Linked DNA regions of Rhodopseudomonas sp. BAL398. The protein of the gene in region 2 interacts with the protein of the main gene of each other region in a pairwise test. Links are inferred from orthologs where the notes say so. Each region holds a gene or a part of one and is shown on either strand. Other genes may lie near its edges. The genes, in order: RBJ75_RS15000 and RBJ75_RS15560.

Region 1 (14,529 bases), 110 kb from region 2 along the record:
GCCGCCGAGCGGCACGCGATGATGGAAGGGATCGCCAGGGATTTCGAAAATAGCGTCAATAGCGTGGTGCGCTCGGTCGCGGCCGCGACGGCGAACATGCAGACCACCGCGCAGTCGATGACCGCGACCGCGAGCGACGCCAGTTCGCGCGCCGCCTATGTCGGCGCGGCGTCGGAAACCGCATCGGCCACCGTCGGCATGGTCGCGGCCGCCGCCGAGGAATTGTCGGGCTCGGTGAGCGAGATCTCCCGCCAGGTGACGCAGTCTCGGGAAATCGCCGGCCGCGCGGTCGGCGACGCCGAGCGGACCAATGCCACGGTCAAGCAACTCTCCATCGGCGCCGAGAAGATCGGTGAGGTGGTGCAGCTGATCCATTCGATCGCCTCGCAGACCAACCTGTTGGCGCTGAACGCCACCATCGAAGCGGCGCGCGCCGGCGAATCCGGTCGTGGCTTCGCGGTGGTCGCCAACGAGGTGAAGGCGCTGGCGAGCCAGACCGCCAAAGCCACCGAGGAAATCTCCTCCCAGGTCTCGGCGATGCAGGCCTCGACCTCCGACGCGGTGCAATCGATCGGCGGCATCACCACCACCATCGCCCAGATGAGCGAAATCACCCTGGCGATTTCCGGCGCGGTGGAAGAGCAGGGCGCCGCGACCCGCGAAATCGCCCGCAATATCCAGTCGGTGGCGAGCGGCTCCAGCGAGATCAACAGCCACATCGGCGGCGTCAGCGCCGCCGCGACGGCGACCGGCGACGCGGCCTCCCAGGTGCTGTCGAGCGCCCGCGAGCTCGACACCCAGTCCGGCATGCTGCGCGTCGCGGTCGACGACTTCCTCGGCAAGGTGCGGGCGGCGTAGAGCGGTTTCGAGCGATAGGCCGCGCTCCATCGCGAAAGTCATTCCGGGCCTGTGCGTCCGCCGGCAAAGCCGGCCGGCGCCCGGGCCCGGATTCACTTTAAGAGTTTGACTGAAAAAGAAGCTAATAAAATCAAACTTGTTTTCGTCATTGCGAGCCGAGGACGGCGCATCGCGCCGTCCGAACGCGAAGCAATCCAGGGGCGCCAAAGCACAGAGTGGATTGCTTCGTTTTGACAGCACGCGCCCCAGGCCCTAAAGAGTTAGAATAATTCTAATCTATTGGAATCCTGCCGAATGAAGGCTTTCTCCGATCTCACCGAGCGCGAAATTCTCGCCGTGGCAATCGCCTCCGAGGAGGAGGACAGCCGGATCTATCACGCCTTCGCCGAGGATCTGTCGGAACGCTATCCGGATTCGGCCAAGCTGTTCACCCAGATGGCGCATCAGGAAACCGGCCATCGCCATATGTTGCTGCGGATGTATGAGCAGCGGTTCGGGCCGAACCTGCCGCCGATCCGTCGCGAGGACGTCAAGGGCTTCATCAAGCGGCGGCCGATCTGGCTGACCCGCAATCTGCCGCTGGATCGGATCCGCAAGGAAGCCGAGACCATGGAGTTCGAGGCCGAGCGGTTCTACGTCAAGTCCGCCGAGCAGACCACCGATGTCGGTGTCCGCAAGCTGCTCACCGATCTGGCCGAGATGGAAAAGGGCCACGAGCATCTCGCCTCGCGGCTGTCCGAGACCATCCTCACCGCTGGTGTCCGCGGCGAGGAGGACAAGACGCGCCGCCGCATGTTCGTGCTGCAATATGTCCAGCCCGGCCTGGCCGGCTTGATGGACGGCTCGGTGTCGACGCTGGCGCCGTTGTTCGCCGCCGCCTTCGCCACCCATCAGAACTGGCAGACCTTCCTGGTTGGTCTGGCCGCCTCGATCGGCGCCGGCATCAGCATGGGCTTCGCCGAGGCGCTGTCCGATGACGGCTCGATGACCGGCCGCGGCTCGCCCTGGCTGCGCGGCGGCATCTGCGGGTTGATGACCACGGTCGGCGGTCTCGGCCATACGCTGCCCTATCTGGTGCCGGACAGCTGGGCCAATGCGTTCTGGATCGCCACCGCGATCGCCGGCTTCGTGGTGTTCTTCGAATTGTGGGCGATCGCCTGGATCCGCGCCAAATACATGGACACGCCGTTCCTGCAGGCGGTGTTTCAGATCGTGCTCGGCGGCGTCATCGTGCTCGCGGTCGGGATTTTGATCGGCGGGGCTTAATCTCAATCATCTATGAAACAGACTCTACGAGAGCGTCCCTGAACGTCAAGAAGCTTGGCGACGTTGCTGACATCGGGTCAAAGTGCTTGCCAATAGCAACCGCCAATTCCAGTTTTCTCAATCCTCCTGGGAAGTAACCGGCATTCCCCAGGACCCTTTCCAATGCTTCCCATGTACCACCAGTTACTGCGTCTGGATTCCTGTATGGCGCCTGCGCTGGGATCGTCGAGGACACCTTGGGGAATGACGTGCAAACGGCTTTCCATTCACCAAAGAACCAAGCCTCCAGCTCCTCAATTGCCAGTCGATTGACAACTCGCCAATTGCCATTCGCCGACGTTTTACGTGTCAGCAAATTTGCTTCCTTAGCGAGCTGTTCCATCTTCTCCTTTAGTGCGAAGCAATCACTATTATCGCGATCGATTACGACTACTATGCGAGAAGATTCCGGCAGCCATTTCGCATATGCCCTTAGCCTGTCGCCCAATTTCTTGAGTAGATCACTCTTTCCTTGATGGGCATGGATCGTGTAAGTGGCTCGCCCCGCCAGCAATCGCGGAAGCATTTCGGCTAAAAATGCTTCCATTGAAGGTTCTTCGACCAAGATTTCCAAATGCCCCGCTTTCATTTGATGCTCTTGATCTGTCGGACCGGAGCGCCTTGGTTCGTTAGGGGGTCTCCTGCCCCGAAGTGCCCCTCCAGCCATAGATGTCCAAGAAGCGCTCCCTCGCTCATGAATTCTTCAATTCCGGGAATCTCCGACGCAAGAAGCGCCTGCGTATAGCCCTCTTCATTTCGATAGAGTACGCGAACCTCCTGCGGGCGCAGCGCATTCAAAAAGAACGGCGAGTGAGTGGTGACGAGTAGTTGTCCGCGCTCCGCCGCAGCACGGCATTCCTCTGCTAAGCCATAGAGGAGGCGCGGGTGGAGGAAATTCTCCGGCTCTTCAATTCCAATGAATGGAGGCGGCGATGGATCGTACAGCAAAACGAGGTACGCGAGCATCTTCAGCGTCCCGTCGGAGGCGAAGCGCGCAAGTATTGCATTGTCAAAAGGCGCGTCCTTTATAGTAAGGAGCAGTCGCCCATCTGGCATTGGTTCAGCTAGAACTTTTTCAATGCGCGGAACGCGAGACCGAAGCGCTCCAAATATCTCATTCAATCTCGCGGGATGTTGGTCGGATAAGTACTGGATAACATTTGCAAGATTGTCACCTGTGCGAGATAGCCGTTCTTGCGGTCCGGCTTCTGGTTGTCCTCGTGTATTGTCCACGGAAAAATATGAAACATACCATCCCGTTATAAATTCACGGAGAGCTGCCACCCGCGGATGTTCCGCAAATTGGCCGAGCGCATTAACAGCGATCAAATCGGGCGATTTTAGCGGGATATCGATGCGTTTGTCTTCAATGTCGGGCAATTCACCGCTCACGGCTTTTCCGACGCCCTCTCGATAATCAAGGAATCGAAAGGGGCGCCCATGACTTCCGCGCTTCCATTCAAGCCACTCTTCGACGACAGCGGGTGCCCCGTTGCGTTCATCAACTGCGAGATGGTATGTGATCAATGGGTAGTCCGGCTCGCGATACTTGATTTCGATAACAAGCGGACCATCAGAACCGCGTGTTTTCAATTCTTTGGCCCTGCCTCGGCGATCCCACGCGCGTCGCAGGCCTGACTCGAAGCATTCCGATAGGAATGCAAACACATCAAACACCGTCGATTTACCGCTACCGTTCGGTCCAAGCAAGACGGTCAATGGCGTTATATTCTTAAACTCCACCCTGCGCAGGGCGCGAAAGTTTTCCACCTTCAAATAAGTGATTCGCGCCATTTTTTTCGGCTTGCCGGTTTGAGCAAGCGGCATTTGATTCATGGAGTCACCTAGAACCTTCGTCCAGTCTCAGTATGGAATCTAATCTCGTGGCGCACTTCACCACTCTGGCGGCTGCGAGTATAGTGGATTGATTGGAATTTGCCATTTTTGAGAATGAGGAATCGGCTTCGGAGTTTGCCACAGGTGGCAGTGATGGACGCGCTGGATTGCCTCAGCGCGTATCCTACGAGGTCAGCTCGGGCTTCTCGCCGCGAGAGGATCACGCAATCGCCGGTTCGAGCATGGCATCCCGGATTCAATCGCCCAAGGTAATCCGAATCGCGCTTATGTCCGTGTGGCCTTTGGCGCGCACCATCTGGTCTTGGCGCCGGCCCAACACCTCAGGTTGCGTTTCGTCGATCCGGCCGCGCCGCATCGCGCGCAGCTCGGGAGCGAATGGCCGCCTGACGCGCCGGTCGCCGCGTGGTTCGCGAATTTCAAGCGCAAAATCCGGTTGTCTTGTGAGACTCGTTCTAAGAGGCATTCCATTGGCGGCCTCGCCGCCGCTCGCTTATCCCTCGCCGCGTCAGGGAATGGTCGCATCACTTTGCCGATGCGACGGCGATCGGGGGACGTGTCTTGCTGAAGAATCTGTCTGCGCTGCGTATCACTGCCGCGTCGGGCGCGTTGGCGCTCGGATGTCTGTCGGGTCAGGCCGCGATGGCGCAGTCCTCTGCCGCCTCGACCGCGCCCGGCGCCACGCCGCTGCCGGCGATGGTGGTGGTCGCGCCCAAGCCGCGTCGCGCTCAGCCGGCGCGCAGCGTCACGGCGCCCCGCGCGCCGCAGCCCAGCCGCGACATCGTCGCCGCCGAAGATCCGCGCGGTCCGATCGATGGTTATGCCGCTACCCGGAGCATGGCCGGCACCAAGACCAACACCCCGATCAACGAGACGCCGCAGTCGATCTCGGTGATCGGCGCGGCGCAGATTCGCGACCAGAAGCCGCGCAGCTTCGATCAGATCTTGGCCTATACGCCCGGCGTGGTCGGCGGCACTTTCGGCAATGACGTGCGCAACGACTGGTTTTTGATCCGCGGCTTCAAGTCCGACGACAATTCGACCTTCCTCGACGGGCTGCAATTGTTTTCGACGTCCTATGCGACGTGGAAGCTGCAGCCCTTCAATCTCGAACGCGTCGAGGTGCTGCGCGGCCCGTCGGCGATCCTGTATGGCGGCTCGAGCCCGAGCGGCATCATCAACGCCGTCAGCAAGATGCCGCCGGCCGAGCCGATCCGCTACATCGAGGCCGGCGTCAATAATTTCGGCAATCGCTATGTCGGATTCGATATCGGCGGCCCGGTGGCGATGGCGACCGACAAGGGCCAGCTGTTCACTCGGTTGGTCGGCCAGTTCCAGGGCGGCGACACCCAGACCGACTATACCCAGGACAATAATTTCTTCATCGCGCCGTCACTGACCTGGCGGCCGGATGCCGACACCAGCTTCACGCTGCTGGCCTCGGCCTCCAAGAACAACACCCGCGGCCAGAATTTCCTGCCCTATGTCGGCACCGTAGTCGACGCGCCGTTCGGCCGCATCAAGACCGACGTCTTCACCAGCGAGCCGAGCCTCGACACTTTCAATCGCACCCAGGCGATGATCGGCTATCAGTTCGAGCGCAACCTGACCGACAGTCTGACGTTCCGGCAGAACGCCCGCTACGCCCATGTCGACGTCAAATATGCGACCCTGTACGGCTTCGGCTATGCGACCACCGCCGCGGCGGCGAACATGACACGGTTCAACTTCCTGGCCCAGAACGAAGCCGCCCAGGCATCGCTCGACAACCAGCTGGAATATCGCTTCGCCACCGGCGCCTTCAGCCACACCATGCTGTTCGGCATCGATCTCAAGCACTACAATATCGACGATCTGCAGAAATTCAGCTTCGGCACGCCGATCAACCTGGTCAATCCGGTCTACACGCCGACCGCCGAGGCCAGCGGTCCGTTCCGCGACGTGACGCTGACCCAGAAGCAGATCGGCCTCTATCTGCAGGACCAGATCAAGCTCGGTCGCTTTACCCTGGTGCTGAGCGGGCGCAACGACTGGGTCAACACCGTCAATGACAACCACGCCGGCACCGGCCAGACCCGCGACGACAGCAAGTTCAGCGGTCGCGCCGGCCTGATCTACAATTTCGATTCCGGCGTCGCGCCCTATGTGTCCTATGCGACCAGCTACAATCCGTTGGTCGGCCTCAACGGCACCGCGCTGGAAAGCCCGGAAACCGGGCAGCAGAGCGAGATCGGCGTCAAATATCAGCCCAACGGCTTCAACGGCCATTTCAGCGTCGCCTATTTCGACCTCAAGCGTCAGAACGTGCTGACCACCAATCCGCTCAATCCGCTGCTGTCGATCCAGAACGGCGAGGTCACCTCGCGTGGTCTCGAGCTCGAAGCCGTCGCCAATCTGGCGCCGGGCTTCAAGGTGACGGGCGCTTTCACCACCTACAACATCTTCGTCAGCAAGGATCTCAACCCGGCGCTGGTCGGGACCAGGCCGGTGGGCACGCCCAGGCAATTGGCGTCGGGCTGGGCCGACTACACCTTCCAGGACGGCGCGCTGCGCGGCTTCGGCTTCGGCGGCGGGTTGCGCTATGTCGGCGCGTCATTCGCCGACACCGCCAATAAGCTGGTGGTGCCGGCGCGCACCCTGGGCGATGCCGCGATCCACTACGAGATCGAGAATTGGCGGCTGGCGCTCAACGTCACCAACCTGACCGATGAAATCTATGTCGCCAGCTGTTCGCAGGCCGAGGCCTGCTTCTACGGCGACCGCCGCCGCGTCACCGCGAGCGTCGGCTACAAATGGTAGCGTCGAAGGGGAGGCGGCCCTGAAGGCCCGAACCGCACGGATCTGGTCGCTGGTCCACACCTGGACCAGCCTGGTGTCGACGTTGTTCCTGCTGCTGCTGTGCATCACCGGTCTGCCGCTGATCTTTCACCACGAGATCGACGAGGCGCTGGGCTATGCGCCGGTGCATCAGGCGCCGCCGCCCGGCGCCAAGAAGCTCGGCATGGAGGCGATCGGCCGTGTCGCGCTGCAGGCCCATCCCGGGCAGGTGATCCAATATATCGGCACCAGCAATGAGGATCCGGGCATCGTCAACGTGTTCACCAACCACGCGGTGAACGGCGCGCCGGACGATGCGGTGGTGACGACGTTCGACGCCTATACGGGCCAGTCGCTCGGCCGCGCCGGCACCGGCCCGATGCTGGTGCTGCTGAAGCTGCATACCGACGTCTATCTCGGCCAGCCCGGCAAGCTGTTCATGGGCGCGATGGGATTTGTATTCTTGATCGCGATCGTCTCCGGCGTGGTGCTGTACTGGCCGTTCACCCGCAGGCTGAGCTTCGCCACCATCCGCGACGGAAAATCGCGCCGCATCGTCTGGCTCGACTGGCACAATCTGCTGGGCATCGTTACATTGGTCTGGGGACTGATGGTCGGCGGCACCGGTGTTATCAACACGCTGGCCGAGCCGATGCTGCAGCAGTGGAAATCCACTGAGCTTGCCGCGATGGTGGCGGCCTCGGGCGGCGCGCCGCCCCAGCATCTCGCCTCGCTGGATCTGGTGCTGGCCAACGCGATGCGCGCGGCGCCCGGCATGGAGCTGCGCTTCATCGCCTTTCCGGGCACGCCCTTCACCTCGTCGCATCATTTCGGCGTCTATATGCGCGGCGACGACGCGCTGACGGCGCGGCTGTTGAAGCCCGTGCTGCTCGACGGCGAGACCGGCGCGGTCACCTCGGTCATCGATTTGCCGCTCTATCTCAAGGCCCTGCTGGTGTCGCAGCCGCTGCATTTCGGCGATTACGGCGGCATGCCGTTGAAGATCATCTGGGCGCTGCTCGATGGCGTGACCATCATCGTGCTCGGCAGTGGGCTGTATCTGTGGCTGGCGAAGCGGCGCAAGCGCTCGGGCGCGCCGCAGCCGGCTTCCTTGGTGCCGTCGCGATGACCGGGCGGCTTGGGCCAGCGCCCGGCTGGCGCCGCGTCTACGGCGCCCCGCTGGTGATCGGCGCGCTGTCGCTGTTCGGATTGCTATCGGCGTTGCTGCTCGGCGATGTCGGCCGGGTGTTGTCCTGGTTCGCCTTGGCGCTGCCGCTGGCCATCTGCGTCCGGGCGTGGCTGCGCAGCCGCGCGGGCGGTTAGCGCCTGGTCGCAAAGACAATCAATGGTTGGTTTCTGACTGACTTGGCGGCGCTTGCATTGGCGGCGGACTGAGATGCTCGCGAAAGAACCTGACAATGCTCGCGTCGAAGTCGCGATGAAATGCCGTCCTGTCGAAGCCGGGCGGATCGACACAGAGCCGCGGCAGGTTCGCGGCGAACTGCGCCGTGCAGGGCGGCAGAAAGGCATAGTGACCGGCCGGCACGATGTGAATCTCAGGCTGGCCGGGCAGGCTATTGGCGACACGGGCGGTGCCCCCGGGATCGACGCCGCCGCCGCCCAGTTCGGAACGCCAGACTTGCAGCGGGATTTCGATGCCAGCCAGACTTTCTCGGGTGAGGAAGCTGGAGGCAGGGTCGGCGATCACGGCAGCCCGGATTCGCGGATCATGCGGCGGATCAGATGGAATGTCGCCGCTGCGAATCTGCTCGCAGCCTCGAGTCTTGTTCGATTCAATACAGAACGGGGTGATCCTGCGGAAAACCGCATTGCCGCCAGCCAAGATCAGCCCGGTATAGCCTCCCAGGGAGAAGCCGAACACGCCAATTCGAGCCGGATCGATGATCGCTCTGTCTTTCCACTCGTTCAGCATGAAATCGAGCAGCCGCACCATATCGGCCGGCCTCGATGCCGCCACCGTCAGGCTATCGCGCTGCGATGAATCGCTGCCATTGTCGCCGGGGTGATTGATGGCCGCGACCACAAAGCCGGCATCCACCAGCGCGTCCACGACGTCGTCGTGTCCCCCGAACCAGCCGCCGCGACCGTGCGAGACGATGACCAGCGGCAATTTTTCGCCGGTGAGCGGACAGTCTTTCACGCCCTGAACCGAGTCGATGAATTGCACGGTCAGACGACCCAGCGCCACGCGCTGCGGTTCGGCCTTGCACGGATACCAAATGGCGCCCGACAGCCGCGGGTCGGAATCGAGCAACTGAATGCCGGCGGCCTCGGCCCCTGAGCCGAACCAACAGAGGATGACGACGAAAGCCCAACACTTCCCAAGCATCAATCAGCCCCTCATCCTGCAAATCTGAGCTGATCGACGAACGACGACGGAATTATGTCGCGCGTTCCTGGTGCGGGCCTGAGAGTCTGACCGAAAAGGATCAATAGATGAGGCCTTCAAGGCCGTCATTGCGAGGAGCTGTTGCGACGACGCAATCCAGTCTGTGCTTGACGCCCCTGGATTGCTTCGCGGTCGGACGGCGCGATGCGCCGTCCTCGGCTCGCAATGACGCAATCAAGTTCAATTTTTGTTGGCTTCTCTTTCCGTCAGACTCTGGGGTGACACCGCGGCCGCGTCTCACCGCCGGGCGGCGGTCACCACCCCGGCGACCACCAACAAATAGCCGGCAAGGTGAAACAGCTCCGGCTTTTCTCCCAGAAAGACGATTGCCATCGCCGAGCCGAACACCGGCACCAGATGGAAGAACGGCGCGGCGCGGTTCGGACCGACCAGCGCGATGCCGCGGTTGAAGCAGATATAGGCGAGCACCGAGGGGAAGATCACCGCATAGGCGAGCACGCCGGCGGTCAGCCAGTCGGCGCTCGGCCGGATCCCGGCGGCAAATTCCCAGGCGGCGAAGGGCAGCAGCATCAGCGCGCCGCCGCCGGTGCCGACCACGATCAGCGACAGCGGATGGCCGGCGGGGCGCTTCGGCATCAAGGCCGAATACAGCCCGAAGGCGCAGAGCGAGGCGGCGAACATCAGGTCGCCGCGGTTGAACTGCACCTGCGCCAGCGCCGCGAAGTCGCCGCGCAGGATGATGGTCAGCACGCCGATCAGCGACACGGTGATGCCGACCCCCTGCATCGGGGTCAGCCGCACCCCGAACAGCGCCAGCGACCACAGCGCCACGAATAACGGCCCCGACGACTGGATCAGCAGCGCGTTCAGCGCCTCGGTATATTGCAGCGCCCAATAGGCCAGCGCGTTGTTGATGGCAAAGCCGGTCGCCGACAGCACCAGCATCAGCCGCCACCGCGCCCGCAGCACCGGCCAGTCGCGGCGCAAATACGGCCAGGCGAACGGCAGCAGCAGCAGCATCGCGCCGATCCAGCGCACGCAGGACAGCGTCACCGGCGGCACATGGCCGGCGACAAAGCGGCCGAGCACGATGTTGCCGGCCCAGAACAGCGAGGTCAGGCTGAGCAGCAGATAGGGCTGGTTGGCGAGCCAGCCGAGGGGGGAGAGCCGAGCGGAGGCAGGGGACAATGCGGGACAATCATCGGAAACGGCGGGATCGGGAGAATGCCGCAGTTGTGCCTGAAAACCATTCGCAAACAAGGTCCGGCCGCAGAAGGGTGCCATGCGGCGCGCCGCTCGGCGAAGCATGGCGACCGGCGACGTCGCAAGTAAGCCCGCGCCCGGACAGGCGCAATTATTGCTCGCCGGTTAGGCCGTCGATAACCAATGCGGATGGAACCCGACACGTGGTGAAACCGCGTAGAGCTACGAGGATTATGGTGTCGTCGGTGGCCCCGGAGGGCCACGCCGTGCCCCAGAGGATTGTCATCGTGTCGGTGCAGAGGTTTCTCAAGCAAAGAGCCGTGAGCATCGCGGTCGGCGGCAATTACACGCTGCCGAACTGGTATGATGCCCAAGGCAAATTGCGGTCATTCGCCTGCCGGACCAGCCGGGTGTCGCCGTTCCGGATGATCGTCGATGCGCCGGTGGTGGGCCGGATCGGCGATTCGATCGCGTCCTATTTCGGCGATTTCGGCGAGCTGAAGGGCCACATCAGCGATACGATCGCGGGCGGGTTCCTGCTCGAACTCGACATGACCAGGAAGATGCGGGAGAAAATCTCCAACCAGCTCACCTGGCTGGAGAAGAAGCAGAGCGATCCGACGATCCGCGACGTGCGGGCGCAGGCGCGCATCGTCCCGTCGGTGCCGCATTCGATTCTGGCGTTCTCCGACGGCAGCACGAGAAGCTGCTTCGTGATCGACATGTCGCTGTCGGGCGTTGCGGTGTCGGCCGATGTGCAGCCGGAGATCGGCACGCCGCTGGCGGTTGGGTCCTGCGTCGGCCGCGTCGTCAGGCATCTGCCCGACGGCTTCGCGGTGCAATTCACCGAGCTGCAGCACCGCGCCGAGCTCGAACGGCGTATCGCCCGCCCGCCGCCGTGCCGCGCCGAGGCCGCCGCAAAGCCCGCGCGTTCGCGTTCCGAGCCGGATAGCGAGGACTACTTCCTGATCTGATGCGTGGTCATTGCGGCTGCGTTTTCGGCTTGCGCGCCGCGACGATGACGCCGGCCAACACCAGCGCGTAGCCGACGGCGTGATACAGATGCGGGCGTTCGCCGAGAAAGACGATCGCCATCGCCGAGCCGAACACCGGGATCAGGTGAAAGAACGGCGCGGCGCGGTTGGCGCCGATCAACGCGATGCCGCGGTTGAAGCACAGATAGGCCAGCACCGAAGGAAACACCGCCACATAGGCGATCGAGCCGAGATTGGCGGCGTTGATCTGCGCCAGCGGCCGCGTCAACAGTTCCCACACCAGCAGCGGCGTCAGCAACAGCGCGCCGCAGCCGAAGGTGAAAGCCAGGAACGACAGACCGTGGATCTGCGGCCGTTTCTGCGACAGCGCCGAATAGAACCCGAAAACCGCCATTGCGGTGATGAAGATGATGTCGCCGACATTGATGTCGATTCCAGCCAGCGCGGTGAGGTCGCCCTTGAGCAGGATCACCATCACGCCGACCATCGACACCGCGATGCCGAGCGCCTGGGCCAGCGTCAACCGCACCTTGAGCAGGATCAACGACCAGATCGCGACGAACAGCGGCCCGGCCGATTGCAGCAGCAGGATGTTCAGCGCGATGGTGTGTTCCAGCGCGGTGTATTGCAGCGTGTTGAAGATCGCGATGCCGCTCAGCGACAGCGTCACCATCAGCCCGATGTGGCGGCGGATCGCCGGCCAATCCCGGTCCAGATGCTGCCAGGCGAAGGGCAGCACGATCAGGAAGGCGCCGACCCAGCGCGCCATTGACAGCGTCGCCGGCGGAATCTGTCCGGCCGCGGCGCGGCCGACAATGGCGTTGCCGGCCCAGAACAGCGAGGTCAGGCTGAGCAGCAGATAGGGCTGATCGAACAGCCAGGACGAGCGCGGGCGCGGAGCGTGGGGCAATGGCATGCTTCTGTGACGGAGACGGGCCGGGAGTTGTGCCAGAAACCGCCGCCGCTGCAAACCTTGGAGCGTCGTCGAGCGAAGCGGGGACCGGTTCGCGTGAAGAAAACGCGTCAAAACAACAATCTGGAATTCCGGTTCTGATCTATCAGAACGGGAATGGCTCTAGCCGGGACTCGTTGCCAGGCAGCGGCCGACCGCGAGCCCGCGCTGCCGGTCGCCCGCCATGTCGCCGGCCCGTTCAGCCGACGTTCTCGGTCTTTTTCAGCTTGCCGATGCCGAGAATGTCGAGCATCGCCTTTTCATAGAAGGTGTCGCTCTCGCCGCGGCGCATCTTGCGGATGAAATATTTCTCGAAGGCGATCTTGGCGTTGTGGACCCAGACCCCGGATGACGACCAATTGACGTTGCGCGGCGGCAATTGCGGTTGCGCCACGAAGGCGACGCCGGAATCGCCGAAATCGGCCAGGCAGACCGCGTTCCAGGTGGCCTGATGGGTCGGCTGCTGGCCGTCGAGCAGCTGCTTGATGTTGTGCGCCGTCGCCGTCACCATCGATTCGATCATGAAGCCGGTCTTCGGCACGCCGCAGGGAACCGGGGTGGCCTCCATCGGCGGGATCGCCACGCAGACGCCGACCGCGAATACGTTCTGGTATTTCGGATTGCGCTGGTGCTTGTCGATCAGCACGAAGCCGCGCGGATTGACCAGCCCGTCGAGCCCGCGCAACGCCGCGATGCCGCGAAAGCCCGGGATCAGCATCGAATAGCCGAACGGCAGCTCGGTGGTTTTCTTGATCGAGCCGTCCTCGGCGATCTCCTCGACCGTCATCTTGCCGGCTTCGATCTGCTTGACCCGGGTGTTGGTCATGAACTTGATATGGTGCTGGCGCATCTCGCCTTCGAGCAGGCCCTTGGTATCGCCGACCCCGTCGAGCCCGAGATGGCCGATATAGGGCTCCGGGGTGATGAAGGTCATCGGCACCTGGTCGCGGATCTTGCGGCGGCGCAGCTCGGTGTCGAGAATGAAAGTGTATTCATAGGCCGGGCCGAAACAGGACGCGCCCTGCACCGCGCCGACCACGATCGGCCCCGGCTTCTTGCAGAACGCCTCGAAGGAGTCCGCGGCCTGCGTGGCGTGGTCGATATGACAGATCGACGAGGTGTAGCCCTCCGGTCCAAGTCCCTCGATCTCGTCGAAGGCCAGCTCCGGTCCGGTGGCGACGATCAGATAGTCGTAAGTTAGCGAGGTGCCGTCCTCGAGTTCGACGCGATTGTCGTCGGGATGGACCCTGGCCGCCGGTACCGGCTTGAAGTTGATGCCGCGGCGGGCGAACACCGGCGCCAGATCGACCTGAACCGAATCCGGCGTGCGCCATTTCACCGCCACCCAGGGGTTCGACGGCACGAAGTGATAGATCGGATCCTTGGTGACGACGGTGAGTTCGTCGTCGCGCCCGAGTTGATCCTTCATCTCGTAAGCCATGATGACGCCGCCGAGACCGGCGCCCATGATCAGGATTTTGGCCATGTTGTTTCCCTCGCTGGCGGCCGTCGGAAAAGCTCGAGGGCCGCGTTGATGTCCCTGTCCGGCCGCAGCTGCCGGTTGTTATTATTGTCTGCGAGCAGCCCGGTTCGGCCGCCCGGGATCGTCCGGGCCACTGACGGGCCTTTGATTGCGCCGGATGCGCGGTGGCATCGGCGGCCTTGCATATATTATATTCTAATATTCATATCTATTGATATTAGAAGGCAAGCGCCGGAATTTGTCAATTCGCTTGTCCCGGAAAAAAGCAGCCCACGCCGCAGCGCCATCGGCCGGCTATCCTGCTCGCGCCGCTGGCGATCTCCTTGCGCTCGATCAAGCGGGACTCAATTGGCCAGTTCGTTTGCCGAGTCCGCCGGCCCATCTCTCTGTCATTCCGGGGCGCGTGGCCGCAGGCCGCGCGAAACCGGAATCTCGCCGCGGGTCCTGCGCTGCATCGAGATTCCCGCGCGCAGCTTCGCCGCGCCTGCTATGCGGGCGAGGCCGCGTCGCTGTTGTCGAGCACCGCGAGCGCGGTCTCGCCGACCTGGCGCAGATCGGCGGTGAAGCGCGCCGCCAGCGCCTGCATCGGCAGATTGGATCGCAGGCACGACATCTCGATGTGGCGGATCGCGAGCCGGCGTGCATGGTCGATCATCGCGGTCATCAGCAGCCCGCCGATGCCGCGGCAGCG
Region 2 (14,475 bases):
CATCGTGATTCACCAGTGCTCGTTCCTGTATGACGGTCCAGCGTTCTCGCTGCAGGACCAGGCGGCGCTGAACCAGGCCTGATTCGCCTGGCATCAGCCGCTTGGCCGCATCGTCTGCGGCAGCATGAAAGGCACGCCGGCGTCGGTGAATTGGATAGCGGCGTCGACCTCGAACACCCGCCGCACCATATCGGCGGTGACGGTGTCGCGCGGAGGGCCGTCGCCGGCCAGCGCGCCGTGGTGCAATAGCACGATGCGGTCGGCGAAGCGCATCGCCAGATTGAGATCGTGCAGGATCGCGATCACCGCGGTGCCGTTTTGGGCGCGGCGGCGCGCGGTCTCGACCAGATCGATCTGATGCCGCAGGTCGAGACTCGAGGTCGGCTCGTCGAGCAGCAGCAGCGCCGGGCCGTGCTCGGCCTCGCCGCAAGCCAGTTGCACCAGCACGCGGGCGAAATGCGCGCGCTGCTGCTCGCCGCCCGACAGCGTCGGCAGTTTGCGGCGGCGAAAATCGGCCAGTCCGACTTCGTGCAATGCCGCCTCGATCAGCGGTTGTGCCGCCGGCCCGTCGCGATCGCCGGCGCCCATCGCGACGATCTCCTCGACGGTGAAAGGAAAGCTGACATTGACGTGCTGCGACAGCATCGCGCGGCGGAGCGCCAGCTCGCGCGGCGCGTAGTCGTACAGATCGTGGCCGTGCAGCCTGATCGCGCCGTGGCTGGCGCGCAGATCGCCGGACAACAGCCGCAGCAGGGTTGATTTGCCGGCGCCGTTCGGTCCGGCGATGGCGACGATCTCGCCGCTTTCGATCCGCAGATCGACGCGGTCGACCAGCGTCGCGCCGCCGATCGCGAATGACACCGCCTCGGCCTGCAGTACCGCGCTCACAGCCCGATCAGCCCGCGCTGCCGCAGCAGCATCGCCAGAAAGAACGGCGCGCCGATTGCCGCGGTCAGAATCCCGATCGGCATTTCGGCCGGCGCCACGATGGTTCGCGCCAGCGTATCGGCGCCGATCAGCAGGATCGCGCCGACAAAGGCCGAGGCCGGCAGCAGCAGCCGGTGCGACGGGCCGATCAGCAGCCGCAACAGATGCGGGGTGATGATGCCGATGAAGCCGATGACGCCGCAGATCGACACCGCGACGCCGGTCATCGCCGAGACCAGCACGATCGCGATCCGTTTCAGCCGCTCGACATCGACGCCGCTGTGAAACGCTTCGGATTCGCCAAGCACCAGCAGATCGAGCCGCCGCGCGATCATCGCGCAGACCAGCAGGGCGATCGCCAGCACCGGCGCGATGGTCGTGGTCTTGGCCCAGGTCGCGCCGCTCAGCGAGCCCAGCATCCAGAAAGTGATGTCGCGCAGCTGACGGTCGTCGGCGACGAACACCAGCATGCCGATTCCCGCATTGGCGATCGCGGCGATCGCAAGTCCCGCCAGCAGGAACAGCGCGATCGAGGTGCGGCCCGCGCGGCTGGCGATCCAGTACAGCACCATGGTGGTCAGCAGCGAGCCGGCAAAGGCCGCGATCGGCAGCAACTCATTCTGCATGAAGCGCAGATGGACGACGAGCGCGCTGTCCATCACCACGATCGATGCCGCCGCCGCGAAGGCGCCGCCGCTGGCGACGCCGACCAGCGCCGGATCGGCGAGCGGATTGCGGAACAGGCCCTGCATCAAGGCGCCGGCGACCGCCAGCAGGCTGCCCACCATGCCGGCCGCGACGATGCGTGGAATCCGGATCGACCACAGCACCAATTGATCGCGCGCCAGCACGGCGGCGCTATCGCCATGAGCCGCAAGGCCGAGCGCGGCCGGCAATCGCGCCAGCGGGATCCCGGCGGCGCCGACCGTCAGGGCGACGATCACGCTGCCGAGCAACGCCGCCGACAGCGCGCCGATGATCAGCATCGACGACGGCCGCGCAGCGCGCCACCGGCGATGAACCCGGTCGCGCGATCCGGCCTCGATCGCGCTCATTGCCGGCAGTTCGCCGCCAGCACGGCGGATTTGAAGCGGTCGGCCTCGGTTGCAAGCTGTGGATAGAGCCGGATCGCGACGTCGCGCGCCGCCGCCGCCGTCCGCGGGCCGAAGCCGAGCAGGTACAACCCGTCCATCGCGACGAATGTCTTGTCGCTCGCGACCTTGGTCATCGCGAAGGCCGGGTGCTGGTAGATCGCCTCGGCGGCCAGCGACTCCTTGCCGCGCTCGATCGACAGCACCCAGTCGGGCTTCGCCGCGACGATCGCCTCGTCATTGATCATCTTGTAGCCGTCATAGCCGTCGATCGCATTGACGGCGCCGGACATCCGTATGATCTCGTCGGCCGCGGTGTGGCGGCCGGCCACCATCGCCCGGCCATTGACCAGCGACATCACGAACATCACCCGCACCGGCTTGGTCACCTTCGCGCGTAGTTCCCGCAATTGCGCAAGATCGCTGGTCACCGCGGCGCCCAGGCAGGCCGCGCCGGCATCGGCGCCCATCGCGCGGCCGACCAGATCGATCTTGTCGAGCAGGCCCTGTTCGGAAAATGTCTCCGGCACCAGCACCAGCGGGATCTTCGCGGCGTCGAGGATCGCCATGGTTTCCGGCGGGCCGGCGCCCTGCATCGCCAGGATCAGCGTCGGGTTGAGGCCGACCACGCCTTCCGGCGACAATTGCCGCAGATAGCCGACGCCGGGTTTGTCGCCGAGCGCGGCGGCCGGAAATGTGCTGGTGGTGTCGACGCCGACGATCCGCTTCTCGAGCCCGAGATCATAGAGAATCTCGGTGATGGCGCCGCCGATCGAAACCGTCCGCGACGGATTCTCGATCGCGACGTCGCGGCCGCGGGCGTCGTGGACCACGAGCGCGCCGGCGAGGCTGGCGCCGGGCAAGGTGAGGCAGCAAAGTATCGCGGCGACTGGCGCAGCAAATCGGGCGCGACGGCTATGACGAGGGTGATAGCGGGGAGCCGAGCGGGTCATTTGGTCAGTATCAGCTTGTTCTGGGAGGTGAGGCGCAGCCGGTAAGTATCGTCGCCATGCGCGATGATGATTTCGCGCTCGGTCGAGAACAGATTGCGGCTGTCGATCCGGTTGCCGCTGACATTGACCAGGCGTTCGGGGGAGATTGCCGCCGGCGACGCCGGCATTGCTTGGTCATCTGAAAAATCTGTCGTCATTATAAATAGCGCCCCGGATGTGTTGCGATCCTGATCTAGATAGTTCAGCGCAGTATAGGCAATCCGGACGCGATCGTTTTTACAATCGATATAAACAGCGGGTACCAGGTCCCGGGCGGCGGCCTGTCATTGCGGGATGCCGACGTGGGCCGTCGATGATCAGTTGCGCCGACCGCCCGTTGCTGCCGTTCGTGTCGAGCCGAGGCGCCAGTTTACAATCGCTTTAATCTGGATCGACGGAGGTTGACCCACCCAAGGTGCGCCGATACCAAGATTTGCGAGACGTTGGCAACTGCCAGCGGGATCTCACAGCCAGCCAGCTGCCCTTCGGGGCCATGCACGCCAGCCGCATCAAGCAAAACGGGGACTGGGGCTGTCATGTTGGGGTTGAATGCGCGCGCGTCCGCGCTGTTGTTGTCTGTATCGATCCTGTCATTGGGATTGCCGGTGGGGCCTGCGCATGCGCAATCTTTCGAACAAGCCTATGCACAGGTCGGCGCGCCGATCACGCAATCGCTCGATGTGATCACGGTCGCGGTCACCAAGACCGAGGAGCGCGCAATCGACGCGCTGGCGCCGGTCAGCGTGGTGACGCTGGAGCAGATCCAGGGGCGGCAGCCGAACCGGCTGGCCGACATTTTCCAGAGCGTGCCCGGCGTCTCGTTCCAGGACCGCGGCGACGATCCGGCCACTGCCATCAATATCCGCGGCCTGCAGGATTACGGACGGGTCGCCGTTGTGGTCGACGGCGCGCGGCAGAATTATCAGCGCAGCGGCCATAACGCCAATGGCTCATTCTTCCTCGATCCGGAACTGATCGGCGGCGTCGACGTGGTGCGCGGCCCGACCGCGAATATCTACGGCTCCGGCGCGATCGGCGGTGTGGTCTCGTTCCGCACCAAGGACATCGACGACGTATTGCGGCCCGGCGAGCGCTGGGGCGTCGACATGACCGGCTCCTATGGCAGCAATAATGATCGCGGCCTCGGCTCGGTGTTCGGCGGCGTCCGGGTCGACCCGACCTTCGACGTGTTCGGCGGCGCGGTCTATCGCACCCAGGGCAATTACAAGGACGGCGACGGCACCGAGATCGGCAACACCGGCAATGACATCGCCGCCGGCTTGCTGAAGCTGACGGTGCGCCCGGCCGATGGCCATGAGATCAAATTCGGCGGCCTGTTCCAGGATTATCAATACACGGTCGGCCAGTTCAATCGCGGGCCGGTGCTGACCGCCGCGCAGCGCGCGCTCAATCAAGGCTCTTCGGTCTATGATTCGGACGCCAAGAATTACACCGGCACGCTGAGCTGGAAATATTACAAGCCCGACGACATGCTGTTCAACTGGAATGCCAGCGTCTACGGCAACCGCACCGACAACGACCAGACCAAGACCTATCATTATTCCACGAGCGGCGCGGCGCTGTGCGGCCCCGGCAGCGCCGGCAACAATATCTCCGGCTGCGTCGGCGACACCCGCGGCTATGTGATCGACACCATCGGTTTCGACGTCAACAACACCTCGCGCTTCAATTTCGGCGATTGGCGCAACGCGCTGACCTATGGGGTCGACGCGTTCCAGGACGATGTCAGGACCAGCGACCAGCGCGGCAATTCCAACATCACCACGCCGAGCGGCCAGCGCACGGTGTCGGGCGGCTTCGTGCAATTGAAGAACAATTATGCCAGCTGGCTCGAAGTGGTCAGCGCGGTGCGTTACGACCATTACGAACTCGATTCGGGCACGACCACGGCGAGCGGCGACCGGCTGTCGCCGAAGATCACCGTCGGCGTGACGCCGGTCACCGGGTTCACGCCCTATGTCAGCTATGCCGAAGGCTATCGTGCGCCGTCGATCACCGAGACCTTGATCGCCGGCGCCCATGCCACCGGCGGCGGCCCGGCCTTCTTCACCTGCCCCGACGGCAGCACCGGCCTGTTCTGTTTCCTGCCCAACGCCGCGCTGCGGCCGGAGGTCGGCAAGACCAAGGAAATCGGCATCAATCTGAAATATGACAGCGTGTTCACCGCGGGCGACAGTTTCCGCGCCAAGTTCAACGTGTTCCGCAACGACGTCGACGACTATATCGATCTGGTCGCCTCGACGCCGACGGCAACGATGTTCGGCGCCTTCAGCCAATACTACCAGTATCAGAACACGCCGCACGCCAGGATCGAGGGTTTTGAGGCCGAGACGATGTACGATGCCGGTCCCTGGTTCCTCGGCGTCGCCGGCCAGTTGCAGCAGGGCAAGAACACCGTGACCGGCGTGGCGCTGGCCAGCGTGCAGCCGCGCAAGATCACCACCACGGCGGGGCTTCGGCTGCTCGAGCGCAAGCTGACGATCTCGGCGCAATGGTCGTCGGTCGCCGCCAACACCGATCTGCCGGTCGGCTATCTGCCGTCGACGTCGTATGACCTGGTCAACCTCCAGGTAGCGTACCGGCCGACCAGCGACGTTACGCTGAATTTCTCGGTCGATAATCTGCTCAACCAGTATTATCGGCCCTATGCGATCCCGGGTTCGTCGACCGACGGCACCACGCAGAACGACGTTCTGTTCAGCAGTCCGGGTCCGGGGATCGTCTACAAGGGCGGGGTCAAGGTTCACTTTGGAGGAGCATAATTTCGACGAATATAATCTCGATGTTGCCGATGATGATCCGCGCCGATGCCCCGGCGCGGATCGCGCGTCGTCGGATCGATCGAGGTTCAGGCGATTAGTTGTTTCAACAGGCAATCTTGCAGGTCGATCAGGGGGAGAAGTCAGATGTTCATCGCGATGAATCGGTTTCAGGTGAAGACGGGCTCGGAGCCGGCATTCGAGAAGATCTGGGCGACACGGGAATCCTATCTCGATCAGGTGCCGGGCTTTGTCGAATTCCATCTGCTCAAGGGTCCGGTGGCCGAGGATCACACGCTGTATTCGACCCACACGACCTGGGTCGACAAGGCCGCATTCGAAGCCTGGACCCAGTCCGAGCAGTTTCGCCGCTCCCATGCCCGCGCCGGCAATGATCGCGGCCCCAGCCTCTATCTCGGGCATCCGCGATTCGAAGGCTTCGAGGTGATCCAGTCCGAACGCAAATCCAGCGCCGCGGCCTGAGCGCAGCGGCGCGATCACCAACCCTGAGGAGCCCGCGATGCCGAGTACCGAGTCTGCCGATCTGAAGAGCTACATGGCCGATCACGCCGACGCGGTGATTGAGGACGTGGCGCGGCAGCGCAAGGTCTCGCCCCGCGCGGTGCTCGAGGCGCTGCCTTCCGGCATGGCCCGCTTCGCCGCCGGCGCTTCCTTCGCGGCGGCGATGCAGGACATCGCGCAATGGGGCGAGGTGACGTTGATCGTCCACACCGATGACGCGATCTTCGAATTCACCGGCGCGATCCCGCCCGGCGAAATCGGCCGTGGCTATTTCAACCTGATGCAGCCCAAGGGGCTGCATGGTCATTTGCGGCACGAGCGTTGCGCCGCGGTGGCGTTCATCGAGCGGCCGTTCATGGGCAAGGCCACCGCCTTCATCGCGTTTCTCAACGTCGATGGCGGCATCATGTTCAAAGTGTTCGTCGGCCGCGACGAGGCCCATGCCTTGCGCGGCGATCAGCTCGCGCGCTTCAACGCGCTGGCGGATAAGATCAGTCAGCCGGTAACCGTCTAGTCAACCGCGCAACAGCGCTCACGAGTAAATCATGCAATCACCCCGTATCGATCGCCGCTTTTGTCGTTTCCTCACCGGCGGTGCGATCGCCCTCTGTGTCGTCGCGCTGCCGGGCGCCAGTCAGGCGGCGGTCGACGCCGCGCTGCTGCCGCACAACCTGTCGCCCTGGGGGATGTTCGTCGGCGCCGACATCGTGGTGCGCGCGGTGATGGTCGGGCTGGCGGTGGCGTCGCTGGCGACCTGGACGGTGTGGCTGTCGAAATCGATCGAATTGCGCCGCGCCACCAGGCAAGCACGGCAGCGGCTGACGCTGCTGGAAACCGACACCACGCTGGCGCAGGTTGCCGATAACAGCGGCGAGGCGCGCGACGCGGTGGCGCAATTGGTGCAATCGGCGGCGCGCGAGGCCACCCTGTCCGCCTGGCAGCTTGACGATGATTTCAAGCAGCGCGTGGCGTTGCGGCTGGAGCGGGTGGAGGCTGCGATGTCGCGGCGGATCGCGCGCGGCACCGGCGTTCTGGCGACGATCGGCGCGGTGGCGCCGTTTGTCGGCCTGTTCGGTACGGTGTGGGGCATCATGAACGCCTTCATCGGCATCTCGGAAGCGCATACGACGAATCTTGCGGTGGTGGCGCCCGGCATCGCCGAAGCGCTGCTCGCCACCGCTTTGGGTCTGGTGGCGGCGATTCCGGCGGTGGTGATCTACAACGTACTGGTGCGCCAGATCGGCGCCTATCGGGCGCTGCTGGGCGACGCCTCTGCGCAGGTGCTGCTGCTGGTCAGCCGCGAAAGCAGCCGGCCGCAGCACGGGCGCGTGCGGGCGGCGGAGTAGGGCGATGGCGATCAGGCTGGGCGGCGGGGCCGGCCGCGACGACGATCTGGTCGAGGCCCATGAGATCAACGTCACGCCGTTCATCGACGTGATGCTGGTGCTGCTGATCGTCTTCATGGTGGCGGCGCCGCTGGCCACCGTCGATATCGGCGTCGACCTGCCGGCCAGCGCCGCGCAGCCGCAAAAGCGGCCGGATCAGCCGGTGTTCGTCACGGTGAAACCGGATCTGTCGCTCGCCGTCGGGGAGGACGTCACCACGCGCGACGCGCTCGGTGAGACGCTGGCGACCGCCACCAAGGGCAACAAGGACGAGCGGATCTTCCTGCGCGCCGACAAGGTGGTGAGCTATGGCGACCTGATGGAGGTGATGAACCTGCTACGCGACGCCGGCTATCTGAAGATCGCCCTGGTCGGGCTCGACGCACGCAGCGCGCCGCAATGAACGCCTTTACGCTGCATGACAGACCCGATCATGCCGGGCTGATCCGCTGGACGGCCTCCGCGGCGGCCATCGTAGGGATTCATGTCGGGCTGATCGCCTCTGGCCTGGCCTGGTATCAGCAGCCAGAGGCAGCCGGTGTCGAGATTCCGGCGATCATGGTCGATCTGGCGCCTTCATCGTCGGCGCCAGCGCCGACCCCGCTCGACGTCGCGCCGGGGCCGCAGATGCAGCAGGCCGACGACACCGCGCCGCCGCCCGAGCCGGTGAAGCCGCCGCCGGTCGAGCCCGAACAGATCCCCTCGACGCCGGTGCAGGAGAAACCGGAGGTCGAGGCGCCGCCGGAGCAGAAGGTCCAGCCGCCCCCGCCCGAGCCCGTCAAAACCGAGCCCGCGAAAGTGGAGCCCACCAAGGTCGAGCCGGTCGAGGCCGAGCCGGTCGAGATGCCAAAGCCAAGGCCGAAGCAGAAGGTCAAACCGCCGTCGCGACAACCGCCGGCACCGCGCACCAGCGCGCCGCCGCGCGCCGAGCAGCGCGGACGGGCGGCCTCGGCTCCGACCGCGGGCGCCTCTGCTGCCGCGATGGCGTCCTTTAACCAGCGCGTCGCCGCGCATCTGCAGCGCTACAAGCAATATCCGTCCGGCGCCAAGGCCGCGGGGCAGCAGGGCACTGTCCGATTGAGCTTCACGCTCGGTCGCAATGGTCGGGTGCTCGGCGCCAGGCTGGTCGGCTCGTCGGGCTATTCGTCGCTCGACGCCGAAACGCTGGCGATGGTGCGCCGGGCCCAGCCGTTTCCGTCATTCCCGGCGGAGATGCGGCAGGGCTCGGTGAGCTTCACCGTCCCGATCCGCTTCGCGATCAGGTAATTGGCCGCGCGTCAGCGCAGCGCGAAGTGGCCGATCACCTGGAACGGCGTGGTGGCGCTGTCCTGACGGAACAGGCCGATGCGGTCGAGCGTCAGTTCGGCCAGATCGAGCGCGGCAAAATGCTCCCGCAGCAGTGCCAGCAGCGCGGCGCGGCGCTCCACTGGCAACCGGCCGGTCAGCGTCATGTGGAAGCGGAATTCATCCATCACATAAGGATATCCCCAGCGATCGAGATGATCGAGCTGGGTTGCGGTCAAAGCCTCCGGCTTGCGTCGTGCCCGGTCCTGCGCGCTCAGCGGCGCACGAAAACCGTCGAAGGTTTCGACGCAGGCCTGGGCCAGCGTCTTGAGCGCATCCGAGGGCGCCGCCGGAAGCACGGCCATGAAGCCGTCGATCGCATCGACCACGGGCACGATCGCCGGAATTGGACGCGGCATGGCGGCGAAGGTCGCGCAGGCCGCGCGCAATTCGGCTTCGCTGGTGCCGGGCAGCAGCGAAAATGGCGGCTTCAACGTGGCGTGGAAGCCGTAGACCCGCGGCTCCCGGGTCAATTCGCGCCAATCGGGCACGCGTGCGACCACGCCGTCGGGAAACGGCAGGCTGTCGCCGCCAAAGGCGTCATAGCCGAGCAGCTCGGCGCCGAAGCGATACAGCGCATCGTCCTGGGCCGGCACATAATAGATGGCGTAACGGGGATATTTCGACATCGATCCAGACTAGAGCAATTCCGGTTCTGATAGAATCAGAACCGGAATCCTCGTTTCTTGTTTTGAGGCGTTGTCTTAACGCGAAGCGGTCCCCACTTCGCGCGAAAACGCTTGAGCGTTGCGTCACGCATTCGCCAATGCGGCGCGCCGCGCGCTTTGCGTGCCGACCAGCCGATCGGCGTCGGTCAAATGCACCAGCCTTCCGCCGCTGATCACCGCGATGACGCGCGGTCGCAGCGCGACCCTGTCGTCGACCAGCACGATGTCGGCGCGTCGCCCCACGGCAATTTCGCCGCGATCGGTCAGGCCCGTCGCCGCGGCCGGGCCGGCGGACACCAGCGCCCAGGCCTGCGGCAGCGCCAGCACGCCATCGGCCGCCAGCCGGAACGCCGCCAGCAGCGGCGCCGGATAGTAATAGTCGGAGGCCAGCACCGAACACAGCCCCTTGGCGATCATGTCGCTGGCCTTGGTCCATCCGGTATGGCTGCCGCCGCGCACCACATTGGGCGCGCCGAACACAATGAAGTCGCCGCCTTGCGCGGCTTCGCGCGCGGTCTCCTCATTGACCGGAAATTCCGCGATGGTGACGCCCTGCGCGCGGAACGCCTGGCGCAATTCCGGCGTGTCGTCGTCATGCGACAGCATCGTCAGCCGCGCGGCGCGTGCCGCCTCGGCCAGCCGCGCCACCGAGCCCGGCACCTCATGGTGACGCGCCGACACCTCGGCAACGATGCGGTCGAATTCGTCATGGCTGACGCCGCTGCGCTCGACCATGCGGGCGCGCTTGGCCGGCTTTTCCATGCTGGCCAGATCGGTGTGATCGTTGAACGCCAGCAGGTCGATCCGCCCGGCGGCGATCCATTGCTTGATGGTGGCTTCGGCTTTGAGATTGTAGGTCTCGTGGCGCAGATGGAAGCGGGTATCGGCGGCCAGGTGCGGCCGCATGGTCTCGATTGCGCTCAGCAGCCGCTCGGCATTGGCGCCGCTGCGCAGGCCGGGCTCCCATGACCAGGTGGTGGCGTGAAAGACCGTGGTGATGCCGTTGCCGATCGCCTGGCGGTCGCTGTCGGCCAGCGCCACGTCGATCGGAAAATCGACCCCGGGCCGCGGCATCATCTGGCGCTCGAAGGCGTCGCCGTGAATGTCGATGATGCCCGGCAGCACCAGCAGGTCGCCGGCATCGAGTGCGGCTAGGCCGAGGCCCGTGCCAGCATCGATCGCCGCCACCTGTCCGCCCGCGACCGCCACCGACAGGTCACGGATCTGGTTGCGATACAGCACCCTGCCGCCCGAAATATCAAATCCGCTCATCAGTTCCCCTGAGGCTTGTTCTGGACCCGCGTCCGGGCGAATTCCCGGCGGCCAGCATATTTATCGAGAAACGCCTCGACCGCCAGATCGCGAAAATCCGGCAAGGCCATCCGCAAAATCTCGTGATCCCAGTCCCACCAGCCCAGCGCCGCGAGCCGATCGGCGGTGGATTCGGAGAATCGCCGCCGAATGATTCGGGCCGGGTTGCCGGCTACGATCGTATAGGCAGGCACGTCCTTGGTGACGATCGCGCCCGCGGCGACCACCGCGCCGGTCGCGATATTGCGGCCGGGCAGCACGATCGCCCCATGGCCGATCCAGACGTCGTGGCCGATATGGACGTGATGCTGGCATCGCCAGTCGAAGAACGCCGCGTCGTCGCACTCGCCCTCGAAATACGCGCTGGCCCGATAGGTGAAATGCGCCTGCGAGGCGCGCTGCATCGGATGATTGCCGGGGTTGATCCGCGTCATCGCGGCGATCGAGCAGAACTTGCCGATCGTCGCATAGGCGATCTGGCTGTCATTGACCACATAGGAGTAGTTGCCCATCGTCACTTCCAGCAGCGAGGTGCGCGCGCCGACTTCGCAATAGGCCCCGAGTGTCGAATCGGTCAGGCGCGCGGAGGGATCGATGGTTGGTGTCGTCGATAGCTTGTGGCCGGCCATGTCAGCTTCCGCACGGGATGAATGTCGCCGCAGGTCATCGGCGGGCTTGGTGACATTATCATTACGAAGACATGACGATCGGTTGATCGCGATGGTCTCGTCGACGCGAAATTCGTGGACGACGATCCGGTCATTCATCGCAATGTCATGCGGCGTTGTTAGCGATTGCGATAGCAACTGGAGGGGTCGGTTTGACTTCGCACGCCGTGATCGATGCCAGAAGGATTTCGAAGTCGTTTCAGCGCGGGCTTGCCGTGCTGGACGATGTGTCGGTGTCGGTGGCGCGCGGCGAGATGGTGGCGCTGATCGGCGCCTCCGGATCCGGCAAGTCGACACTGATCCGCGCCATTGCCGGCCTGATCCCGATCGACGGCAACAAGCACCATGGCGGCGAAATCGACATGATGGGCGATCCGATCCAGCGCGCCGGCCGGCTCAGCAGCAATCGCGCGCTGCGGGTGCGTATCGGTGTGATCTTTCAGCAATTCAATCTGGTGCCGCGGCTGTCGCTGTTGACCAATGTGTGTTTCGGGCTGCTCGGGCAGTTGCCGGTGTTGCGCGGCACGCTCGGCCGCTTCAGCGACCACGATAAGCGCAAGGCGATGCAGGCGCTGGCGCGGGTCGGGATCGCCGAACACGCGCTGCGCCGCGCCAGCGAATTGTCCGGCGGCCAGCAGCAGCGCGGGGCGATCGCCCGCACATTGGTCCAGGGCGCCGAATTGCTGATCGCCGATGAGCCGATCGCCTCGCTCGATCCGGCGTCGGCTCGCCGGGTGATGGACCTGATCGCCGACATGAACCGCAATGACGGACTGACCGTGCTGATCTCGCTGCATCAGGTCGAATACGCGCTGAAATACTGCCCCCGCACCATAGCGCTGCGCGCCGGCAAGGTGGTCTATGACGGCCCGTCGACCGCGTTGACGCCGGCCTTTCTCAACGAGATCTATGGCGCCGAATGCGCGGAATTGTTCCTGCCGTCGTTCGAAGGACAGGCGCCGGCTGCGCCATCGGCTGCCGCCGACGCATTGCCGCCGCCAGCCATGATGGCTGCCGTCGCACAGGCGAAACAGCCGATGGCTAATTACGAGCGGCTGTCCGCATAGATTTGCGAGCCGCACCTGACTTTGCCCGTGATGAAGTACCAAACTCAATCTGGAGAAGCGACATGCGTAAGCTAGCCCTGATCGGCACGGCCTTGGCCGTGGCCGCCGGCCTTTCGGTATCGGTTGCCCGTGCCGAGACCAATGAAATCAATTTCGGTGTCATCGCCACCGAGGCGAGCACCAATCTCAAGACCATCTGGGAGCCCTATTTCGCCGCGATGGCCAAGGGCACCGGCCTCAAGATCAACGGTTACTACGCGTCCGACTATGCCGGCGTGATCGAGGCGATGCGCTTCAAGAAGGTGCAGGCGGCCTGGTTCGGCAACAAATCGGCGATGGAAGCCACCAACCGCTCCGGCGGCGAGATTTTCGCCCAGTCGGTCGATTCCGACGGCAATCCGGGCTATTGGTCGCATCTGATCGTCAACAAGGATTCGCCGATCAAGAATCTCGACGACGTGTTGAAATGCGACAAGTCGATCGATTTCGGCATCGGCGACCCGAATTCGACCTCGGGCTTCCTGGTTCCGACCAGCTACATCTTCGCCGCCAAGAACATCGATCCGAAGCAGTGCTTCAAGACGCTGCGCAATGCCTCGCACGAGGCCAATGCGATGGCGGTCGCCCACAAGCAACTCGACGTCGCCACCAACAACAGCGAAAATCTGCGCCGCCTCGAAGTCACCGCGCCGGACGCCCGCAAGGACATCCGTGTGATCTGGACCTCGCCGCTGATCCCGAGCGATCCGCTGGTGTGGCGCAAGGATCTGGAGCCGGGCGTCAAGACCAAGCTTTACACCTGGCTGATGAGCTATGGCCGCGTCGGCACCCCGGACGACATTGCGGACGCCAAGAAGGTGCTGGCCGGCCTGCAATGGGCGCCGTTCAAGCCGTCGTCGAATGACCAGCTGTTGCCGATCCGTATCCTTGAAAACAACAAGGCGATCATGAAGATCAAGGGCGACAGCAAGCTGTCGGACGCCGAGAAGGCCGCCCAGATCGAGCCGCTGCAGGCCGAGATCAAGCAGTTCCAGGACGCCGCCGACAAGGCCGAGCACGGCGCGTTCAAGCAGCAGGTCGACGCCTTCGTCGCGGCCGACAAGGCTGGCGATCAGGCCAAGCTGAAGACGCTGATCGCCGAATTCGCCGCCAACGTCGCCTCGACGCCGAGCAACTAACGCCTAAGAAGGGCGCCGGACGCGCGCGTCCGGCGCCCTTCTGCGTATTGAAACATGACAGACACCATCGCCCCCCACGATCATCCGGCCGCGCCCGCGGCGCCGCGCTTCGTCGTACCGAGCTATTCGCTGGCGCGGCGTGTGCGCGGCTGGCTCGGCTGGTTGCTGCTCGCCGGCCTGCTGGCCTGGAGCTGGAATCCGGCCGAAATGTTTCGCGTCTCGGCGCTGGTCACCGACTGGCGCAACATGGCCGAATTCGGCAGCGCCTTTCTCAATCCGAATTTCCACCATTGGGATTCCTACCTCGCCGACATGGTGGTGACGATCCAGATCGCGCTGTGGGGCACCGCGCTGGCGGTGGTGTTCGGCATCCCGTTCTCGATTCTGTCCTCGTCCAATGTCTGCCCGCAATGGATCGTGCAGCCGGTGCGCCGGTTGATGGATTCCTGCCGCGCCATCAATGAAATCGTGTTCGCGCTGTTGTTCGTGGTGGCGGTGGGGCTGGGGCCGTTCGCCGGGGTGATGGCGCTGTTCGTGCACAA

Evidence for each region.
Region 1: the proteins of RBJ75_RS15560 (region 2) and RBJ75_RS15000 interact in binary tests that used the Escherichia coli proteins (3 or more experiments, as listed by UniProt). The link is inferred for Rhodopseudomonas sp. BAL398 from one-to-one orthologs.

The regions. Positions count from the first base shown.
Region 1 is NZ_CP133111.1:3,162,799-3,177,327, reverse strand. What follows is about bases 4,251-7,237. They hold RBJ75_RS15000 (TonB-dependent siderophore receptor), read left to right. Parts: upstream 4,251-4,659; coding sequence 4,660-6,816; downstream 6,817-7,237. Other genes in these bases: RBJ75_RS14995 (PepSY-associated TM helix domain-containing protein), read left to right, coding at 6,890-7,237. Also shown: RBJ75_RS15020 (methyl-accepting chemotaxis protein), read left to right, coding at 1-858; iron exporter MbfA, read left to right, coding at 1,153-2,124; RBJ75_RS15010 (DUF4276 family protein), read right to left, coding at 2,135-2,752; RBJ75_RS15005 (AAA family ATPase), read right to left, coding at 2,749-3,999; more of RBJ75_RS14995, read left to right, coding at 7,238-7,963; RBJ75_RS14990 (hypothetical protein), read left to right, coding at 7,960-8,157; RBJ75_RS14985 (alpha/beta hydrolase family protein), read right to left, coding at 8,177-9,184; RBJ75_RS14980 (DMT family transporter), read right to left, coding at 9,482-10,393; RBJ75_RS14975 (PilZ domain-containing protein), read left to right, coding at 10,696-11,382; RBJ75_RS14970 (DMT family transporter), read right to left, coding at 11,390-12,319; RBJ75_RS14965 (NAD(P)/FAD-dependent oxidoreductase), read right to left, coding at 12,555-13,841; RBJ75_RS14960 (GNAT family N-acetyltransferase), read right to left, coding at 14,326-14,529. UniProt on the Escherichia coli protein: Involved in the uptake of iron in complex with ferrichrome, a hydroxamate-type siderophore. Binds and transports ferrichrome-iron across the outer membrane.
Region 2 is NZ_CP133111.1:3,276,203-3,290,677, reverse strand. What follows is about bases 7,097-10,029. They hold RBJ75_RS15560 (energy transducer TonB), read left to right. Parts: upstream 7,097-8,096; coding sequence 8,097-8,963; downstream 8,964-10,029. Other genes in these bases: RBJ75_RS15550 (alpha-D-ribose 1-methylphosphonate 5-triphosphate diphosphatase), read right to left, coding at 9,794-10,029; RBJ75_RS15555 (DUF1045 domain-containing protein), read right to left, coding at 8,975-9,670; exbD (TonB system transport protein ExbD), read left to right, coding at 7,663-8,100; exbB (tonB-system energizer ExbB), read left to right, coding at 7,097-7,658. Also shown: RBJ75_RS15610 (phosphodiesterase), read left to right, coding at 1-82; RBJ75_RS15605 (heme ABC transporter ATP-binding protein), read right to left, coding at 94-888; RBJ75_RS15600 (FecCD family ABC transporter permease), read right to left, coding at 885-1,982; RBJ75_RS15595 (hemin ABC transporter substrate-binding protein), read right to left, coding at 1,979-2,971; RBJ75_RS15590 (hemin uptake protein HemP), read right to left, coding at 2,968-3,138; RBJ75_RS15585 (TonB-dependent hemoglobin/transferrin/lactoferrin family receptor), read left to right, coding at 3,547-5,793; RBJ75_RS15580 (antibiotic biosynthesis monooxygenase family protein), read left to right, coding at 5,938-6,273; heme utilization cystosolic carrier protein HutX, read left to right, coding at 6,311-6,826; more of exbB, read left to right, coding at 6,858-7,096; more of RBJ75_RS15550, read right to left, coding at 10,030-10,981; RBJ75_RS15545 (chloramphenicol acetyltransferase), read right to left, coding at 10,981-11,649; phnC (phosphonate ABC transporter ATP-binding protein), read left to right, coding at 11,841-12,755; phnD (phosphonate ABC transporter substrate-binding protein), read left to right, coding at 12,818-13,933; phosphonate ABC transporter, permease protein PhnE, read left to right, coding at 13,988-14,475. UniProt on the Escherichia coli protein: Interacts with outer membrane receptor proteins that carry out high-affinity binding and energy dependent uptake into the periplasmic space of specific substrates such as cobalamin, and various iron compounds (such as iron dicitrate, enterochelin, aerobactin, etc.).